2 regions of the Arthrobacter sp. NPDC055585 genome follow, and region 2 is predicted to be linked to the other one. Evidence: predicted binding sites of a transcription regulator. Region 2 holds the regulator's gene; the other holds the start of a gene.
What was found. The regulator LexA, encoded in region 2, represses DNA repair genes until DNA is damaged. The targets are predictions, from matches to a motif close to TCGAACANNTGTTCGA.
Positions count from the first base shown of each region.

Region 1: the regulator LexA is predicted to act here: its motif matches at 6,118-6,133, upstream of ACWGQ2_RS12835 (DUF6504 family protein).

Region 1 covers NZ_JBSHIT010000007.1:76,230-86,415, reverse strand. Annotated here, with positions in the region: gene ACWGQ2_RS12850 (HIT family protein) at 1-94, opposite strand, end outside; gene thrS (threonine--tRNA ligase) at 113-2,125, opposite strand; gene ACWGQ2_RS12840 (DNA polymerase III subunit alpha) at 2,203-5,685, opposite strand; gene ACWGQ2_RS12835 (DUF6504 family protein) at 5,710-6,021, opposite strand; gene ACWGQ2_RS12830 (MDR family MFS transporter) at 6,203-7,777, opposite strand; gene ACWGQ2_RS12825 (MDR family MFS transporter) at 7,777-9,270, opposite strand; gene ACWGQ2_RS12820 (DUF2776 family protein) at 9,807-10,186, shown strand, end outside.
Region 2 covers NZ_JBSHIT010000011.1:111,253-121,438, reverse strand. Annotated here, with positions in the region: gene priA (bifunctional 1-(5-phosphoribosyl)-5-((5-phosphoribosylamino)methylideneamino)imidazole-4-carboxamide isomerase/phosphoribosylanthranilate isomerase PriA) at 1-482, opposite strand, end outside; gene ACWGQ2_RS16850 (hypothetical protein) at 510-665, opposite strand; gene hisH (imidazole glycerol phosphate synthase subunit HisH) at 669-1,304, opposite strand; gene hisB (imidazoleglycerol-phosphate dehydratase HisB) at 1,301-1,918, opposite strand; gene ACWGQ2_RS16835 (histidinol-phosphate transaminase) at 1,993-3,093, opposite strand; gene ACWGQ2_RS16830 (LysM peptidoglycan-binding domain-containing protein) at 3,183-3,632, opposite strand; gene lexA (transcriptional repressor LexA) at 3,990-4,658, shown strand; gene ACWGQ2_RS16820 (ATP-dependent DNA helicase) at 4,724-6,760, opposite strand; gene hflX (GTPase HflX) at 6,753-8,321, opposite strand; gene ACWGQ2_RS16810 (class I SAM-dependent methyltransferase) at 8,466-9,077, shown strand; gene dapF (diaminopimelate epimerase) at 9,129-10,079, opposite strand; gene miaA (tRNA (adenosine(37)-N6)-dimethylallyltransferase MiaA) at 10,076-10,186, opposite strand, start outside.

The DNA of each region.
Region 1 (10,186 bases), on a different contig from region 2:
GAGTCCAGAGGCGCTGGAAAGCGTCCGGCACTCCGGCGAGTTCGAAGGTGTCCGTCACATCGCCGTCGTGCGGATACTGTTCCTGGCTTTCCATCTGGACTCCCCCGTACCGCTACTTGTCCCGGTTCCGGACAGCTTCGACGATCCGCTTCACGGCTTCTTCGACCGGCACGCCGTTGTCCTGGCTGCCGTCGCGGAAGCGGAAGGAGACCGCGCCTGCTTCTGCGTCCTCACCGCCGGCGATCAGGACGAAGGGAACCTTCTCCTTGGAAGCGGTGCGGATCTTCTTGGGGAAGCGGTCCGTTCCGGCGTCGACCTCGGCGCGGATGCCCGCTGCCTTCAGTTTGTCCACGACGTCGTACATGTAGTCGTTGAAAGCCTCGGCGACCGGGATCCCGACAACCTGGACCGGAGCCAGCCAGGCCGGGAAGGCGCCGGCGTAGTGCTCGGTGAGCACGGCCATAAAGCGCTCAACCGACCCGAACAGGGCACGGTGGATCATGACCGGGCGCTGGCGGGTGCCGTCGGCTGCCTGGTATTCGAGTTCGAAGCGCTCGGGCAGGTTGAAGTCCAGCTGGATGGTGGACATCTGCCAGGTGCGGCCAATGGCGTCGCGGGCCTGCACGGAAATCTTCGGACCGTAGAAAGCGGCTCCCCCGGGATCCGGAACCAGGTCCAGGCCGGAGGCTTCAGCAACCTCGGCCAGGGTGCGCGTGGCTTCTTCCCAGACCTCGTCGGAACCGACGTACTTCTCCGGGTCCTTGGTGGAGAGCTCGAGGTAGAAGTCGTCCAGGCCGTAGTCCTTGAGCAGGTCCAGGACGAAGTTCAGGGTCTTGGTCAGCTCGTCCTTCATCTGCTCGCGGGTGCAGTAGATGTGGGCGTCGTCCTGGGTCATGCCGCGCACGCGCGTCAGGCCGTGGATGACGCCGGACTTCTCGTAGCGGTAGACCGAGCCGAATTCGAAGAGCCGCAGCGGCAGTTCCCGGTAGGAGCGTCCGCGGGAGCGGAACACCAGGTTGTGCATGGGGCAGTTCATCGGCTTCAGGTAGTAATCCTGGCCGGGCTTGGTGACTTCGCCGGTCTCCGGGTCGGTGACTTCGTCAACGTGCATGGGAGGGAACATGCCGTCCCGGTACCAGTCCAGGTGGCCGGAAACCTCGTACAGGTGGCCCTTGGTGATGTGCGGGGTGTAGACGAATTCGTAGCCGGCCTCAGTGTGGCGCTGGCGGGAGTAGTCCTCCATCGCCTTGCGGATGATGCCGCCCTTGGGGTGGAACACCGGCAGGCCGGAACCCAGTTCGTCCGGGAAGGAGAACAGGTCCAGTTCGGTGCCCAGCTTGCGGTGGTCGCGGCGCTCAGCCTCGGCCAGGCGCTCCTGGTAGGCCTTCAGGTCATCCTTGGTGGGCCAGGCGGTGCCGTAGATGCGCTGCAGCTGCTGGTTGGCCTGGTTGCCCAGCCAGTACGCGGCAGCGGAGCGGGTCAGAGCGAAGGCATTGGAGATCAGCTTGGTGTTCGGCAGGTGCGGGCCACGGCACAGGTCGCACCAGACGGTGTCCCCGGACTTGCGGTCAACGTTGTCGTAGATGGTGATTTCGCCGGCGCCGACCTCGATGTTCGCGCCCTCGCCTGCTTCCTCGGCGCCGTCCTTCTTGCCCAGCAGTTCGAGCTTGTACGGCTCATTGGCCATCGCTTCGCGGGCTTCGTCTTCGCTGACCACGCGGCGGACGAACTTCTGGTTCGAGTTGACGATCTTCTGCATCATCTTCTCGAGGGTCTTCAGGTCCTCCGGGGTGAAGGGCTCGGCGACGTCGAAGTCGAAGTAGAACCCGTCCTTGATGTACGGGCCAATGCCCAGCTTGGCGTCAGGGCGCAGCTGCTGCACGGCCTGGGCCATCACGTGGGCGGTGGAGTGGCGCAGGACGTTCAGGCCGTCTTCGGAATCGATGGTTACGGCTTCGATGCTCTGGCCCGGAGCCAGCGGGGTGTCGAGGTCCTTCAGGACTCCGTCGACACGCATGACCACGACTTCGCGGCGCTCAAAAAAGAGCTGAGCACCGGTGGTGCCAGTATCCACCGTGGTCTCTTCGCCGTCGACGATGAGGGTGAACTGTTCCGGCACTGACACGTTGTCTCCTTGATTCGTTTGTACTGGCGCTTGAGCACGGGTTTGCCCGTGCAGCTATGGTGCGCGCCCTTACGATGTTATCCGCTGTTCTTCAGCCCGACCAACCGGCCGCGCGGCCGGTCCGCCCGGTTTCCGGTGCCCTGCCCGGCATCCTTTCGGGCTTTCCGCGGCAGGGGGAGGGAGGCGGTGTCTGCCAGGTCCCAGGCCTGGAGTGCCTGCAGGCTCATGCCGCGCGGGCCGGTGCGCCGGGTGAGCCCACGGATCAGCATCAGTTCGGTGCCGAAGAGCAGCGGACCGGTTTTCTCCTGCGCCTCGGTGAAGAAGGTGCAGTCCACGCAGCCGGTTCCGTCGTCCAGGCTGATGAAGACCACCCGGCGTCCCCCGCGCATTGGCGGGGTCTGGGTGGCCACCCGGATACCGGCCACCAGCACTTCCGAGCCGTTGCGCAGCTCCAGCAGCGATTCGGCTTTGGTCACGCCCAGGGCAGCGAGCAGTGGCTCGTAGCTGTCCACCAGGTGTGCACTGACGTCGACGGCGAGCAGGTCCAGCTCCGTGCGGACCCGCTCGGGGAGACTTGGTTCAGGCAGCTGCGGAACAAGGTTGGCCAGTTCGGTGTCCCCCAGGGGAAGCGCCAGCTGGCCCGGGATTGGATCGTATTTCCGGGTTCCGGATTTGCCGGATGTTTCGGCCAGGTGCTGCAGCAGATCCGCCCTGCTGCCGCGCGACCCGGTCTCCCGGGAGAGCGAATCGAAGGCGCCCAGCTGGGCCAGGCGCTGGATTGACGGACGGGAGAGTTTTGCGCGGGCCCGCAGGTCCGCCAGGGAGTCGAACGGCTGCCCGGCGGCGATCCGCCGCACCTCCGCGGCGGAGAGTCCGTAGATCCCGGCGAAGCTGAGCCGGATCCCGAACCTTCCGGGACGCGCCTTGCGGCCGGGCGCTTCGGGGACGGCCGGCACCCATTCCACCCGGTACTGCTCGCCGCTGCGGTTAATATCCAACGGCAGGATGGGAATGCCCATCCTGCGCGCTTCAGCCACCAGCAGCCTGCGCGGGTACATGCCCGGATCGTGTTCGAAGATTCCAGCCAGGAACGCTTCGGGATGGTGGGCTTTCAGCCAGGCCGACTGGTAGGTGGGCACGGCGAACGCGGCGCCGTGGGCCTTGCAGAAACCGAAACTGCCAAAGGCCTTCAGCGTTCCCCAGACGTTCTCGATGGTCTGCGCGTCGTAGCCGCGCTTTTCTGCAGCCTGCCGGAAGAAATCCTCCACCCCCTGTTCGGCGGCGGGATTGCCCAGCAGCCGGCGCAGCTCATCGGCTTTGGCCAGCCCGCATCCGGTAAAGACGTCGAAGGTCCGCAGTACCTGTTCATGGAAGACCGTCACGCCGTGGGTCTCCGCCAGCACCGGGCGCAGCGATTCGTGCGGGTACACCGCAGGAGCCCAGCCGTGGCGGTGTTCCAGGAACGGCCGCACCATGTCCGATTTCATGGGTCCGGGCCGGAACAGGGAAATGTCGATGATCAGGTCGTTGAAGTCCCGCGGCGCCATCTTGCCCACCAGTTCCCGCTGGCCGGGTGACTCGATCTGGAAACAGCCCAGGGTGTGGGTGCTGCGGATCAGCTCAAAGGTCGGCTCATCATCCAGCGGAACGGCATCCAGGTCGATCCGCCCGTCGTCGGCAATCCACTCCGGACGAGGTTCCGCTTCCCGGACGTGTTTTCCGGCTTTGGCGACGTCGTCTCCGCCGGAATGCACCCGGACCACCTCGTTCAGCGCGAAGGCCATGGCGGACTGCATCCGCACACCCAGCACGTCGAGTTTGAGCATGCCCATCGGATCCATGTCGTGTTTGTCGAACTGGGACATGGGCAGGCCCAAACCGCTGGGCTGCACCGGGGTGCGGTCCAGCAGGGAGGTATCCCCCAGGATCACTCCGCACGGGTGCATGGAGATGTGCCGGGGCAGGCGGTCCAGCCGTTCGGTCAGGTCCACCAGCAGATCCAGCTGCCGGTTCTGCTGCACGGCTTCTGCAACGCCGCGCAGTTCGGGTTTCTCTGCGAGCGCCTCACGGAAGTGGCTTGCCGAGAAGCGCCACAGCGCCTTGGCCACGGCACCGACCTCCTCTTCGGGCAGGCCCAGGGCCAGTCCGGCGTCGCGCACCGCTCCGCGAGCCCGGTAACCGTTCTGCATGCTCATCAGGGTGACCCGCTGCGCCCCGAAGCGTTCGAAGATGCGGTGGTACACGTTGTGCCGTTCAGCGCTTTCAACGTCAATGTCGATGTCCGGAAGTGTCGAACGGTCCCGGGAGAGGAAGCGCTCAAAAATCAGGTCGTGTGCCAGCGGGTTCACATGGCTTATGCCCAGCAGGTAGTTCACCAGCGACGAGGCGCCTGAGCCGCGCGCCGCTGCCCGTACCCCCATGTCACGGATCATGGTGGAGACTTCGGCAACGGTCAGGAAGTAGGCAGCGAAGCCCAGCCGTTCGATAATCCCCAGCTCGTGTTCGAGCCGGTTGCGCATGGCGGCCTCCGCTGAACCGCGCAGGTGCCCGAAGCGCCTGCCGATTCCTGCCTCGCAGCGTCCGCGCAGTTCGAGGACAGGTTCGGCATCGATCCCGATGACCCCGGCTTCCGGTACCACCGGCTGCTTCCATCCCATGTCTGAGGCCGGGTCGATCCGGCAGGCATCTGCGAGCGCCTCGGTTCCGGCAAGCAGCTTTACTGCCCCGGAGCGCCCAAAGCCTGCTTCCTCGCTGATCTCCGCGGCGAGCGCTGCCATCTGTTTCCCCGGTTTCAGCCAGCCCTGCCCGTTGGGCTGCAGGTCCTGCAGCTGCGCCATGGAAGTCAGGGCGCGTGCGGCGTCGAGTACGTCCGCAGTGGCGGCTCCGTCTTCATCCACGTAGCGCACCGCGTTGGTCAGCACCGCCGGGATGTGCATTTCATCGGAGAGCCGGAACATCCGCACGGCATGGGCCAAGCTGAGGTTGGTGCCCGGGGAACTGAGGTGGGTGACTACCTCCACGGCGAGCGCAGCGCGCGGCATAACTGAGAGCCAGCGCCGGAACAGGGTGCGGGCGACGGCGTAGCTGCGGCTGCGCATGGCACGTCCGACGTCGGTGTACGGTCCTACGAGCACGCTCAGTACAGGCTCCCCGTCGACGCCCAGTACACGGGCGGCAAGCTGTTCCAGGGTGACGCCGGCCGGGCGGCCTGCACGTCCCCGGGACGGCGAAGTTCCGGTGTGGGCGTCAGAGATAAGCCGGCACAGCGCGTGGTAGCCTGCTCCCCCGTTGTGTCCGTGGGCCAGGATGACCGCCCGCCCGGTAACTTCCGCCTCTTTGCCTTCCCCGTCCAGCAGCGCCAGGTCCACGCCGACGATTGGATCAATGCCGGCGTCCATGCAGGCGCGCAGGTGCTTGACCGTGCCGTACAGGCCGTCCCTGTCGGTGCACGCGAGCGCGTCGGCGCCGTCAGCTGCGGCGGCCTGCGCCAGTTCTTCAGGCCAGGAGGTGCCGTAGTGCGCGGAAAAAGCTGTGGCCGCGTGGAGGTGGGTAAAACTCATGGCACAGTACTCATTGACCCGGTACTAGGCACTTTCCCGGAGCGCATCATGAATGCGGATCAGCCGCCAGGTGTTGGAGGCAGCCTGCCGGGAAATGTCCAGCGTGCGCAGCGGCGAGCGGGGACTCAGGCGTGCCTGGACCCGCCAGATCTCTGAATCCACCAGTCCTGGGCCGTGTCCGCGTTCTGCCCGGGGTTCCTCTTCCCACCAGCGCCGCCGCTCATACCAGCGCACTGGATTGGCAGCGACCTTGTAGGTCCGGCCCTGCCAGCTAAGGCGCAGCGGTATGCCCGCCGGTGAGCACACCACCTCAATTGCTTCACTGAAAAGTCCCATGGCTGCCCCTCGCTGTGCCTTCTAGCTGTACCTGAATTGGTATCCGGCCGGTGACCTGAACCGGTGCCCGCACCGTGTTCCAGGACAAAACCGCATTCGAACATATATTCGAACCTCCAGTGTACGACTCCACTCTGACAATCTGCACAGTGCTCCCTAGGAGGCCGGTGGGAGTTCGGATTTACTCAGCCGCAGCCTCCACCCGGGACTGGGTTGAGAGCGGAATCTCACGGATGAACAGGCAAAGCACACCGCCTGCCGCCACCAGCGGGATGCTGAGCAGGAAGATCGGCGGCAGTGCCGTGCCGAACGCCGCCCCAATAGCCTGCTGCACCGGGCCGGGCAGTCCCTGCAGCACGGCCGGTGTCAGCGAATTGATGCTCTCCTGGGGCAGCATCCCCGCGGTCCCTGCCGGTGCTGCCGCGAGCTGGTCGGTCAGGCGCTGGATGAAGATCGAGCCGAAGGCAGCGATTCCGAAGGAGGCACCGATCTGGCGGAAGTAGTTCGCGGCGGAGATGGCCGTACCCATGTTCTGCGGCGGAACGCTGTTCTGCACGATCAGCACCAGGTTCTGCAGCAGCGCTCCAATGCCCATTCCCAGCACTGCCATGCCGATGGCGGTGAACCAGTACGGGGTGTCCTGGGAGATCCGGGAGAGCAGCACCAGTCCGGCGATGACCACCGCGCATCCGGCAGCGGGATAGATCTTGTACCGCCCGGTCCGGGAGATCAGCTGGCCGGTACCGATCGAAGTCAGCAGCAGTCCGGCCATCATCGGCAGCATCATCAGTCCGGATTCGGTGGCGGTGGCGCCGTTGACCATCTGCAGGAACGTGGGCAGGTAGGAGATGGTGGAGAACATCGCTATTCCGACGGCGATGCCCGCCAGCACCGGGATCAGGAAGTTCCGCAGCCGGAACAGGCCCAGCGGCAGGATCGGCTCGCTGGCCCGGCGTTCCGCCCACACGAAAGCAGCTCCGGCCAGCACGGCGGCTGCGGCCAGCCCGAGGATCTGCGGGCTCCCCCAGTCATAGGTGGTGCAACCCCAGCTGGTCACCAGAATCAGCGCAGTGGAGGCGACGGCGAGCAGCCCGGCACCGGCATAGTCCAGCCGCGGCCGGGACCGTTCAACCTTGGGCAGGTGCAGGGAGGTAAGGACGACGGCGAGCGCCACGGCTCCGATGGGCACGTTGATGTAGAATACCCAGCGCCAGGACCAGGCGTCGGTGATCCAGCCGCCCAGGAGTGGCCCGCCGACGGAGGCGAGCCCAAAGGAGGCGCCGATCAGCCCCATGTAGCGTCCGCGTTCCCGCGGAGAGACCAGGTCCCCGATGATGGCCTGCGCTCCGATCATCAGTCCGCCGCCGCCCACACCCTGCAGCGCCCGGAACGCAATCAGCTGGCCCATGTTCTGGGAGAGCCCGGAGAGGACAGAACCCAGCAGGAACACGGCGATTGCGAAGATAAAGATGTTCTTGCGGCCGAACAGGTCTCCGAGCTTGCCGTAAATGGGCAGCCCGATGGTTGCCGCCAGGATGTAAGCGGTCACCACCCAGGAGAGGTGTTCGAGTCCGTTCAGGTCACCCACGATGGTCGGCAGGGCCGTGGCAACGATTGTCTGGTCCAGCGCCGCGAGCAGGACCGAAAGCACCAGTCCCGTAAAGACCAGTACCCGTCCGCGCCGTACGCCCTCCTCCTGCCGGGTCTCCGCACCGCCTGTGTTGACGGGTACGGCAGCATGTGCACCTGAGGCCATTAGCGTTTTGCCTCACCTTCCAGTTGAACGTTGGCTGTCTTGGCCAGCGGGATCTCTTTGATAAAAAGCGTCAGCACAAACGCGGCGCCCAGTGCGGGGATGCCCAGCAGGAAGATCGGAGGCAGGGCGGTACCGAAAGCGTCGGCAATGAAGTCCCGTGCCGGAGCCGGCAGCCCCCTGAGCTGGTCCGGGCTGATGGAGTTCACTCCCTGGCCGGTCACTCCGCGCACTGCCGCCGGGGCATTGGCCACCTGGTCGTTGAGCCGGGAAATGAACACGGACCCGTAGACGGCGATCCCAAGCGTTCCGCCGATCTGGCGGAAATAGTTCGCGGAGGAAACCCCTGTGCCCATGTTCTGCGGCGGAACGCTGTTCTGCACGATCAGTACGACGTTCTGCATCAGCATGCCAATTCCCAGGCCCAGCACGAACATCCCCAGCGCAGTGAACCAGTACTGGGTCTCCGCGGAGATGCGGGAGAGCAGCAGCAGGCCAAGGATCATAATCAGCGCCCCGGCGATGGGATAGATCTTGTACCGCCCGGTGCGTGAAATCAGCTGCCCGCTCCCGACTGAGGTGATGAGTACACCGGCGGTCATGGGCAGCATCATCAGCCCGGAGTCTGTGGCGCTGGCTCCGTTGACCATTTGCAGGAAGGTCGGCAGGTAGGAGATGGACCCGAACATTGCCAGCCCGACGGCGAGTCCCACCAGGGTGCACACCACAAAGTTCCGGTTTTTGAACAGGCGCAGCGGCAGGATCGGTTCGTTGGCCCGCAGCTCAACGGGAATGAAGACCGCTATGGCTGCCAGGGCGGCTGCGCCGAGGCCCAGGATGGTTGGAGAAGTCCAGGCGTAGGTGGTTCCGCCCCAGCTGGTAATGCCCACCAGCGCCGCGCTCGCAATCGCCAGCAGCACGGCACCGGGATAGTCCAGCTTGATTCCCGCGGCGCTGCGCTTGGGCAGGTGCAGTGAGGTGATGATCAGGGCCAGGGCGATCGCTCCGAGCGGCAGGTTGATGTAGAACACCCAGCGCCAGGACCAGTACTGCGTCAGGTAGCCGCCCAGCAGGGGTCCGCTGACGGAGGCAACGCCGAAAGCTGCGCCGATCAGGCCCATGTACTTGCCGCGGTCGCGTGCCGAGACGATGTCCCCGATGATCGCCTGTGATCCGATGATCAGCCCGCCGCCGCCGACTCCCTGCAGCGCCCGGTAGGCAATCAGCTCTCCCATGCTGTGGGCCTGGCCCGACAGCGCTGATCCGAGCAGGAAAACCACAATCGCAAAGATGAAGATGTTCTTGCGTCCCAGCAGGTCACCGAGCTTGCCGTAGATGGGCAGCCCGATCGTGGACGTCAGCAGGTAGGCGGTAATGACCCAGGACAGGTGGTCCAATCCCCGCAGGTCCCCCACGATCGTGGGAAGCGCGGTGGAGACGATTGTCTGGTCCAGTGCAGAGATCAGCACCGCCATGATCAGGCCGCTGAAAACCAAAGCCAGCTGGCGGCGACTGTGCGGCGCCGGGGCTCCCGGACCGGATTGGGGCGGCGGTTCAGGCGGGGCCGGGGCAGAGGCAGAGGCAGAGGCAGCAGAGGAAGCCTGCGAAGCAGGCGCGGTAGCCGTTTGGTATGAAGACGCCGGCGACCCGAGATCAGTGGCTGCCTGTGCTCCCGGGTGGGTTGCTTCGGCTCCGTGGGCAGTGAATCGAGCGGCCAATGACGCCTCCTAGGGAAGCCATCCGTGGATGGTCCGGAACCAAAACCCACTACCCATTCGACGCCCGCCCTCCGGCCAAGTCAACGGTCCGCGGCAGCCGGTGAGATCTGAATGCCGCAGGGCCCCGGGAGGGGCTGTCGCTGCGGAGGCATGAAGTTCCGCAGCCGGCATTTGCTCCCTGCTTCCGGCATTGTTCCGCAGGTGGGACGGGCGCAGACTTGCACTAACCGCGGACAGGCCACGGCGCCGAAACCCGCACCCGGTCCACCATTGCTTTCGGGGTACGCCATGAATTGGACAACATGAATTGGACAATGAGCGTCATCTTTCGCGCCATACCGCTTCTGATGGGCGCTGTGTGCCTGTCCTACGGCCTGTACATCCTGGCCGGGCCCGATGACGCCAGCCACTTCGTTGCCGGCCACGTCAATGTGGGATTGACCGCCATCTGTTATGCGCTGTTCACTACGGCGGCCACCATCATCCGGCAGCTCATCGACCGCTACGGGCGCGTGTGGGGCATTGCCCTGCCGCTCTCCGGCTACGCAGCTGCTGCTGCCGCAATCATCTGGGGCATTGTCCTGGCCAACCGGGAGAACACCGCGGAGAACCTCACCGCCGGCTTCGTAGTAATCGGTGTCGGGCTGGTTGCCTCCTGCGTCAGTACTGTCGCGGCTGCCTCCACAAAATTCAC
Region 2 (10,186 bases):
TCCAGGCGGGCCAAAACCTCCCAGAGGTCCCCGCCTTCCTTCGTCCAGCCGCGGGCAGCGAGCGTGGTGCCGCGGACATCAAGGCCAACGGCGATCGCGTCGCCGTAGCGGGCAATGGCGCTGGCGGTCCATTCCGGGTTCTCCAGGGCGGCGGTGCCCAGGTTCACGCGGCGGGCACCGAGTTCAAGTGCCTTTTCCAATGAAGCGTCATCACGGATGCCGCCGGAAAGCTCCACCTTGATGGTGAGTTCTTCCACTACGCGCTTGAGCAGCGGCAGGTTGCTGCCCCGGCCGAAGGCTGCGTCCAGGTCCACCAGGTGCACCCACTCAGCGCCGTCGTTCTGCCAGGCCATGGCAGCATCCAGCGGATCGCCGTAGCTGGTCTCGGAACCTGCTTCGCCCTGGACCAGGCGGACGGCCTGGCCGTCAGCTACGTCCACGGCAGGGAGCAGTTCGAGGATGGGTGTTTCAGTGAGGGACATGGTCCTGCTTTCAGTGATGGTGCCGGCTCAGAGGCCGAGGGTAAGGACGTAGGCGCCGAGCAGGGACATTCCCGCCAGGATCCAGAAACTGATGGAGACAAAGCGCGGCATGCCCTGCCGGCGGAAGGAAATGGCTCCGCCGATCAGCAGACCGGCCAGGCCCATGAGGACTACACTCCACATGGCTCAGCCCAGTCCCTTCAGCCAGTTTTCAAGCAGGGCTGCCCCGGCGTCGCCGGACTTCTCCGGGTGGAACTGGGTGGCGCTGAGCGGACCGTTCTCCACTGCGGCAACGAACGGCCCGCCGTGGTTGGCCCAGGTCACCAGCGGCGGCTGCATGGCCGGCTGTGTGACGTCGAAGTCCCATTTCTGCACGCCGTAGCTGTGCACGAAGTAGAAGCGTTCATCTTCGATGCCCGCGAACAGCCGTGACCCGGCAGGAGCCTCAACGGTGTTCCAGCCCATGTGCGGCACGACGTCAGCTGCGAGCCGCTCAACAACGCCGGGCCATTCGCCCATGCCCTGGGTACGGACGCTGTGCTCAACGCCTTCATCGAACAGGACCTGCAGGCCCACACAGATGCCCAGCACGGGGCGTCCGCCGGCTACCCGGCGTCCGATCATCCGCAGCGCATCAACGTCCTTGAGTCCCTGCATTACGGCAGCAAAGGCGCCCACGCCGGGAACAACCAGGCCGTCGGCTTCCAGGACGTCGGAGGACTTGGAGCTCAGGGTGACGTTCGCTCCGACCCGTTCCAGCGCACGGACAGCGGAGTGGATGTTCCCCGATCCGTAGTCAAGGACCGTGACGTTGCGGCTCACAGCGCACCCTTTGTGGAGGGAATGCCCTCCACACGGGGATCCGGCTCCACTGCGGCGCGGAGCGCGCGGGCAAAGGCCTTGAACTGTGCTTCGACGATGTGGTGCGGATCCCGGCCGCCGAGCACGGTCATGTGCAGGCAGATCTGGGCGTGCAGGGTGATCGCTTCGAAGACGTGCCGGGTCAGGGACCCGGTGAAGTGACCGCCGATCAGGTGGTACTCCTGCCCGGCCGGTTCACCGGAGTGCACCAGGTAGGGGCGGCCGGAAATGTCGACGACGGCGTTGGCCAGCGCTTCATCCAGCGGCACCGTGGCTTCGCCGAACCGGCGGATGCCGGCCTTGGAGCCCAGCGCGGTCTTGAGCGCTTCACCGATGCTGATGGCAACGTCCTCCACGGTGTGGTGAACGTCGATGTGGGTGTCACCGGTGGCCTTGACCGTGAGGTCGATCAGCGAGTGCTTGGCCAGCGCGGTAAGCATGTGGTCGTAGAACGGCACGGAGGTGCTGATGTCCGAACGGCCGGTGCCGTCCAGATCCAGTTCCACGAGAACGGATGATTCGCTGGTGGTCCGCTCGAGGCGGGCCGTACGGCCGGTGGCGGTCTCCACGGTCATAGAAGGTTCCTTTGGAAGAAGTGGGCTCTGGTTACCAGTCTAGTGTTTGCACCCTGCCGGTGCTGCCGGGTGCGCTAGGCAGAGAGCAGCTGGCGCAGCCGGGTGAGGAAGGCGGTTGTTTCGGCTTCGGTGCCGGCGGTGACACGCAGGTGCCCGGGAATGCCGACGTCGCGGATCAGCACGCCTGCGTCCAGGAGCCCCTGCCAGATCTTCCGGGGGTTCTCCAGCCCGCCGAAGAGCACGAAGTTGGCGTCCGATTCCGCAGGCTGCAGGCCCATTTCGGTCAGCTCTGCCACTATCCGGTCCCGCTGGCCCTTGATGTCCTCCACATTGGCCAGCAGGGCATCAGCGTGGGCCAGCGCGGCGTTGGCGGTTGCCTGCGTTACGGCCGAGAGGTGGTACGGCAGACGGACCAGACGGAGCGCGTCGGTGACTTCGGGTGCCGCAGCCATATATCCGAGCCGGGCACCGGCCAGGGCGAAGGCCTTGCTCATGGTCCGGGACACGATCAGCCGTTCCCGGCCCGGCAGCAGGGACAATGCGCTGGGCGTACCAGTGTGGGAGAACTCGGCGTAGGCCTCGTCCACGATCACGATGGCATTGCTCGCCTCGCCTGCCTCGTAGACGGCTTCCACCACGTCCAGACCGAGGGCTGTGCCGGTGGGGTTGTTCGGGGTGCACAGGAACACAATGTTCGGCTTCGCCGCCCGTACCTGCTCGGCAGCTGATGAGGCACTGAGTGTGAAGTCCGCCGCGCGGGTGCCCGTGATGTACTCGGTGCCGGTGCCGCTGGAGAGCAGCGGGTACATGGAGTAGGTGGGCGGGAAGCTCATGGCGGTGCGGCCCGGTCCGCCGAAGGCCTGCAGGATGTGCTGCAGCACTTCGTTGGATCCGTTGCCGGCCCAGATGTTCTCCACCGCCAGCCCGTGGCCCAGGTAGGCTGCCAGGCGTTCGCGCAGTTCGGTGAACTCGCGGTCGGGGTAGCGGTTGAGTCCGGTGACGGCCTCACGGACCGAGGCGGTGATCGCCTCTGCGACTTCCTGCGGCAGTCCGTGGGTGTTCTCGTTGACGTTCAGCAGAATTGGTACTTCCAGCTGCGGTGCCCCGTACGGGGTCTGGCCCCTCAGGTCATCTCGCAGGGGAAGGCGGTTGAGTTTTTCCAGCTGTTCGTTCACCCGTCCAGCTTAAGGCGCTCTCCGGCGGGGAGCAGAATCCGGCGTAAAGGTGACGGCCGGTTATGCCGGACAGCGGATTCGGTGCAGCGCTAGCCGGTTACCGGAATGTAGAGCTGGACGCCGGCGGGAACGACGTCGTCTGTGAGGTTGTTCAGTTCCATGATGTCTGCGACGACGGCACGCGGATCCCGTTCCGGCGCGTACTGGCCGGCGAGGCTCCACAAACTGTCTCCGGTGCTCACGCTGACCTGCTGGGTGCGCGTCACTTCGGCGCCGTCACTGGAGGCCAGGGCCGGTGCCGTGAAGAAACCGATGAAGGTCAGCAGCGCGGCGCCGCCCAGCAGGACCGGAGCGCCGATGAGCAGGAGCCGGCCGCGGCGGGTTAGCTTCAGCGGACCGGCTGGAACGGGACGGCGCTCAGCGCCCTGACGGGCGGCCGCCGGCTGGTCGGCGACGGGGCGTCCCGCGGAGCGCTGAGGAGCGGACATGAAGCGAAGGGAGCCCGGTGAAGTACGGGCTGCCGCAAACTGAACGGACATGGCTAAACCTTTCCGGCCCGAGTCCTTTCCGTACCGGCACAATCCCGGCTTCGAAAGTGGATTCGAACTGTTGGCATCCTTGAATCGAACATGTATTCGATTCCTGCTGTTCCTTTTCTAGCATCTATCTACGAACGCTGTCGAGACTCACTCGAACAAATGTTTGAAAATGACCTTCCGCTCCCCTAGCGTGGGTATCGGCAGGAACCTTGGACTAAAGGAAAACACCCGCCACTGACATTGCCGACTCTCCGGGTCCTCCGGAACGCTTGAAGGGAAGCCGAAGTGCCCCGTAGGACTGACTCCGAAGGCCGCCCGGCTGCCGCTGCTGCGGCCGACTCCCCCCGTCCCCGGGCACTGACCCCGCGGCAGAAGAAGATCCTGGAAACCATCCAGGCGTCCGTCAGCGCCAACGGCTACCCGCCGTCGATGCGCGAGATCGGTGACACGGTTGGACTCGCCAGCCTCTCCAGCGTCACGCACCAGCTGAGCCAGCTGGAGAAGATGGGCTACATCCGCCGCGATCCGAAGCGGCCCCGTGCCATGGAGATCCTGGTGCCTCTGCTGATGCACAAAGAGAAGGCGGATGCAGCGGACACGTCATCAGGCACTGGAACTCCTGCATCAGTCACGGAACTGACTACGGCGGTGGACACGGCAATGGTCCCGCTCGTGGGACGGATCGCCGCAGGCGGACCGATCCTGGCTGACCAGGTGGTGGAGGAAATGGTGCCGCTCCCCCGGCAGCTGGTGGGCCACGGCGAACTCTTTATGCTCCGGGTCTCCGGTGACTCGATGGTCGACGCCGCGATCTGCGACGGTGACTGGGTGGTGGTCCGCCGCCAGCAGACTGCAGAAAACGGCGACATTGTGGCCGCCCTGCTGGATGACGAAGCCACGGTCAAGACCTTCCGGCAGCGCAACGGCCACACCTGGCTGCTGCCGCAGAACACCCGCTACGAACCCATCATGGGCGACCACGCCACCATCATGGGCAAAGTCGTTTCGGTGATGCGTTCCCTGTAGTCAGTGTGACCTGCGGGGACCCGCCCGGACCGGGTGTCCCCGCAATGAAACCAGGCCGGAGCGGCTTAGGCTCCGGCGCGCTGTCCGGCGTTCAGCCGTTCGAGGATGCCCAGCGCCACGGTCCTGTCAGTAGTTGACCAGAACGGCGGCAGCGCCGCGCGCAGGAAACCGCCGTACCGGGCGGTCGCCAGCCGGGAATCCAGCACGGCCACCATGCCGCGGTCCCCCGCGGCGCGGATCAGCCGGCCGGCGCCCTGGGCCAGCCGGACCGCAGCGTGGGTCGCCGAGACGCTCATAAAGCCGTTGCCTCCGGCCTTGGCCACGGCGCGGGTCCGCGCGGTCATCAGCGGATCATCGGGGCGTGGGAACGGAATACGGTCAATGACCACCAGCCGGCAGGCTTCGCCCGGAACGTCCACGCCCTGCCAAAGTGACATGGTCCCGAAAAGGCAGGTCGCGTCGTCTTCCGCGAACTCCTTTACCAGCGCGGACATGGAGGACTCGCCCTGGCACAGGATGGGGAAATCCACCTTCTCACGCAGCGCTGCTGCGGCTTCCTCCGCCGCCCGCCGCGAAGAGAACAGACCCAGTGCGGCGCCCCCTGAGGCTTTCAGCAGCGTTTCAAGCTCTGCCAGCTGCGCCGGTGAGGTGCCGCGGTCCGGTTTGGGCAGATCCTTGGCAACATAAAGGACCCCCTGCCGGGGATAGTCGAAGGGACTGCCGACGTCGGTGCCCGTCCAGGCCGGCGCACCGGCGCCGACGAGGCCCAGTCCTCCGGCTACCGGTCCGAACTCGGAGCCGATCGCCAGGGTGGCTGAGGTAAGCACCACGGTGTGCCCGTCGAAGAGTCCGTCCCGCAGCCTGCCGGCCACGGAAATCGGAGCAACGTTCAGTGTGGCCGGAGCTGAATCATCCGGCGGGGAGTAGCCTTCCCCGGGCGAGAACGTGCTGGGCCTCGATGACCAGAGCACCTCACCGGAATCCGGCGCCTCGAGCAGGCGTTCACAGACTTCCAGCACTCCGAGCAGCCGGGAGCGGGCCATCTGCCGCCCGCCGTCGCCCGCGTCACCGCCCTCAGGCTTGGAATCAGACAGCGCCACCCGGCAGGCTTCACGGACCCGGGAAACCGCCAGCTGCTGTTCCTCGTTGAGACCGGAGGGCATCAGGCCGGCGGGCAGCCCCTCTACCGAGGCGTCGAACGCACGGCCGGCTGCTGCCAGTTCCTCCACTGAGGCGGAGGTGTGCTTGCGGGCGGCGGTGACGGCTGCACTGATGACAGTGCCGGAGAGCTGCCCGGTGACCGCACCGGTGACGCGGTCCTGCAGCTCGTGGGCCTCATCGATGACCACTACGTCGTAGTCCGGGAGCACCGCCAGGCCTTCGAAGGCACTGATGGCCAGCATCGCATGGTTGGTGATCACCAGGTCGGCCACCGCAGCCTTGGCGCGGGCCTGTTCGCTGAAACAGTGCTCGGCCACCGGGCAGCGCTGGGCACCCAGGCATTCCATGGCCGTCACGGACACCTGCCGCCAGGCGCGGTCGCTGACGCCGGGCAGCAGTTCGTCGCGGTCGCCTGTTTCGGTTTCCTCTGCCCAGTCGCGCAGGCGCACCACTTCGCGGCCAAGCGCCGACGTCGGTCCCGCGGCCGGAGCCGGATGGGAGACGGCTTTTTCCTCACCGAGCGTAAACAGCGCGCCGGGATCGTCGTCGTCCGGGAAACCGCCGCCCGTCTTGTGCACGCAGACATAGTTGCTGCGGCCCTTCAGGAGGGCAACGTCCACGTCGCGTGGCAGTTTGGGCTTCAGCGCAGCCAGCAGGCGCGGCACGTCGCGCCCCACGATCTGCGCCTGCAGCGCCAGGGTGGCGGTGGAGACCAGCGCGGGTTTGGTGCTCTCCAGTGAGTGCTGGATCAGCGGCACCAGGTATGCCAGTGACTTGCCCGTACCGGTTCCGGCCTGGACCAGCAGGTGCTTGCCGGATTCGATGGACTCGGCGACTTCGCGTGCCATTTGCTGCTGGCCCGGCCGCTGCTGGCCGCCCATGGCTGTAACGGCCGTCTGCAGCAGGTCCAGGACCTCGGCGGCGGTGTCTTTCTTAGGCATGGCTGAGGAACGGCTCCAGCTCCGGAGCCAGCGAATCGCGGACCTTGACCCGCATCCGGGTTCCGTTTTCCTCATGATCGAGGCGCAGGATCTCGGCATCCTGGCTGTGCAGGCGGGAGACGACGTCGCCGCGCTCGTACGGAACCAGCAGTTCAAGTTCAACACCCGGCCGCGGGATGCCTTCGGAGATTGCCTGCAGCAGTTCCTCAATGCCTTCGCCGGTGCGGGCGGAGACGACGACGGTGCGCGGTTCGCGCTGGCGCAGCCGTTCGATGACAAACGGGTCCGCGGCGTCGGCCTTGTTCAGCACGATGATCTCCGGGATCCGGCGTGCATCGACGTCGGCCAGCACGGAGCGGACCGCAGCGATCTGGCCTTCGGGATCCGGGTGGGAGGCGTCCACAACGTGCAGGATCAGGTCCGAGTCGGCGACTTCCTCCAGCGTGGAGCGGAAGGCTTCCACCAGCTGGGTGGGCAGGGACCGCACAAAACCCACCGTGTCCGCCAGGGTGTAGCCCAGGCCGTCCGGAGTCTCGGCGCGGCGGATAGTCGGGTCCAGGGTAGCGAACAGGGCGTTCTCCACCAGCACGCCGGCGTCGGTGAGCCGGTTCAGCAGCGAGGACTTGCCGGCGTTGGTGTAACCGGCGATCGCTACGGAGGGAATCTGGTTCCGCTGGCGGTTGGCGCGCTTGGTTTCGCGGGCCGGCTTCATGCCGGCGATTTCGCGGCGCAGCTTGGCCATGCGGGTGCGGATCTTCCGGCGGTCCAGCTCGATCTTGGTTTCACCGGGTCCACGTGAGCCCATGCCTGCTCCGGCGCTGCCCACCTGTCCGCCGGCCTGGCGGGACATGGATTCGCCCCAGCCGCGCAGGCGGGGAAGCAGGTATTCCAGCTGGGCCAGTTCAACCTGTGCCTTGCCCTCGCGGGACTTGGCGTGCTGGGCGAAGATGTCCAGGATCAGGGCGGTGCGGTCAATGACCTTCACCTTGACGATGTCTTCCAGTCCGCGGCGCTGGGACGGTGAGAGCTCGCTGTCCACAATGACGGTATCCGCGCCGGTGGCCATCACAACGTCCTTGAGCTCCTGGGCCTTGCCGGAGCCGAGGAAGGTTCCGGGGTCCGGCTTCAGACGGCGCTGGATCATTCCGTCCAGCACCTCGGAACCGGCCGTTTCAGCCAGTGCAGCAAGTTCGCGCAGGGAGTTCTCGGCGTCGGCCGCTGTGCCTTCCGTCCACAGGCCGGCGAGCACAACACGCTCAAGGCGCAGCTGCCGGTATTCAACCTCGGTGACGTCCTCGAGTTCCGTGGACAGTCCTGCCACACGGCGCAGGGCACGGCGGTCCGCGAGGTCCTGCTGATCCCCGTCGTAGTCCGAGTGCTCCGCTTCCTGTGCAGACAAGGCCTGTGCCTGTCCGCGGAATCCAACGGCAGGGTTCACGCTCTGCTTGGCAGCAGCTGCGTCTTCCTTGGCCAGGATCCGGTCGATAACGCCCTGAATCTCTTCGGGCTTCAAATCTGTGGGCGTCGAGCCGGCAGCGGGACGGGAATTGTTGATGGTCATAATCTCCTTAGAAGCGGTGTTAACCATGGTAGGCCAGTGGACCCACATTGTGGCGGGCATCCGGCGGGTTGTGCAATAAGTGCATTTCCGGGCCTCGGAGCCGAATGGGGCCCGGATGCCGTACAGCCACTAATCTTGGTAGTTATGGGTTCAGAGCATTACTTCAGTTCGCAGCCGGCAACGCCGGAGGTCCGCAGGCCGCTGCGTGTCACCTTGGCAGGACGCGAGGTCACCCTCGCAACTTCCGGAGGGATCTTTTCCCCCGACGGCATTGATAAGGGAACGCAGGTACTGCTCTCCGGTATTCCCGATCCGGCTCCCGCGGGCAACCTGCTGGACATTGGCTGCGGCTGGGGCCCGATCGCCCTGACCATGGCACTGAAGTCTCCGCAGGCGCAGGTGTACGCCGTGGACGTCAACGAACGCTCCCTGGGCCTGACCCGGGACAACGCGGCCACGCTGGCACTGGGAAATGTCCACGCATCGCTGCCCGGCGACGTCGACCCGTCCCTGCGTTTTGAAACCATCTGGTCCAACCCGCCCATCCGGATCGGCAAGGATGAGCTGCATGCACTGCTGCTGCTGTGGCTTCCGCGGCTGGCTCCGGGCGGCACAGCGTGGCTGGTAGTCCAGAAGAACCTGGGCTCGGATTCACTCCAGCGCTGGCTGGACGAAAACCTGGGTTCGGACCTTGACGTCGCGCGGCACAGTACAGCGAAGTCCTTCCGCATCCTGAAGGTCCAGCGCAGCGCCTAAGGCGCCGACGGCGCTGGATACCGCCCGCCGGAAGCCAGCCCGGCGTTTGGCCTAAAGCAGGGTTCCGCGGGCTACCAGCACGGCCGGTCCGCTCAGTTCCACGTGCTCGCGGCCTTCCGGCCCAGTCAGGAACCGGATGCCCAGAACTCCGCCGGGCACTGCCACGCTCCAGCTGTTCGGTGCTCCGGCGCCGGCCCAGAAACGGGTGGCGGCGGCTGCTGCGCAGGCTCCGGTGCCGCAGGAGAGGGTTTCCCCCACCCCGCGTTCGTGTACGCGCATGGTCAGCTGGCCAACGCCGTCGAGCACCAGCGGTTCAGCGGGAACCACAAACTCAACGTTGGTGCCCTCTTCCGGGACTGGTTCAACCACCGGCGCCCTCGTCAGGTCGGTGGCGGCAAGCTCAGTCAGTTCAGCCAGCGCGACGACGGTGTGCGGGTTGCCCATGCTCACGGAAAGGCCCGGCCGGGGCACTTCCAGTCCCCCGGCGTTGACCACGGTGTCCATGGCCTTGGCGGCAGCGTGGTCCGGGAAGATGAACTCCCAGGGGCCCATGTCCACGGCGTAGCCGTTCTCCGTACGGGTGACCGTCTTGAGGCCGGCGCGGGTGCCGATCGGCAGTGCCTGGCCTTCGGCGAGCTGCGCGAGCCCTTCTTCCAGCAGGAAGTGCACAAAGACGCGCACGCCGTTGCCGCACATCTCCGAGATGCTGCCGTCACCGTTGCGGTAGTCCATAAACCACTCTGCATCCGGATTGGTCTGCAGCAGTGCCTGGCCTTCGGGCAGGTGCTCTGAGCGCACCGCGCGGATAAAGCCGTCGGCACCGATGCCGTTGTGGCGGTCGCAGACTGCGGCAACCTCGGCGGCGTCGAAGTCCCGCAGCCCGTCAGGATCGGCGACCAGGACAAAATCGTTGCCGGTACCGTGTCCCTTCGCGAAGGCGAGACCGGCAAGGCCGGACGGCAGGCCGGAGGCGGACAGGGCGGCGGGGGAAGTTGTGCTCACTGATCCAGAATAGCGGTGAGCGCCGACTGAAGCAGGTTGGGATCCCGGGCGTCCAGCCACGTGACGCGCGGATCGGCACGGAACCAGGTGAGCTGGCGGCGCGCAAA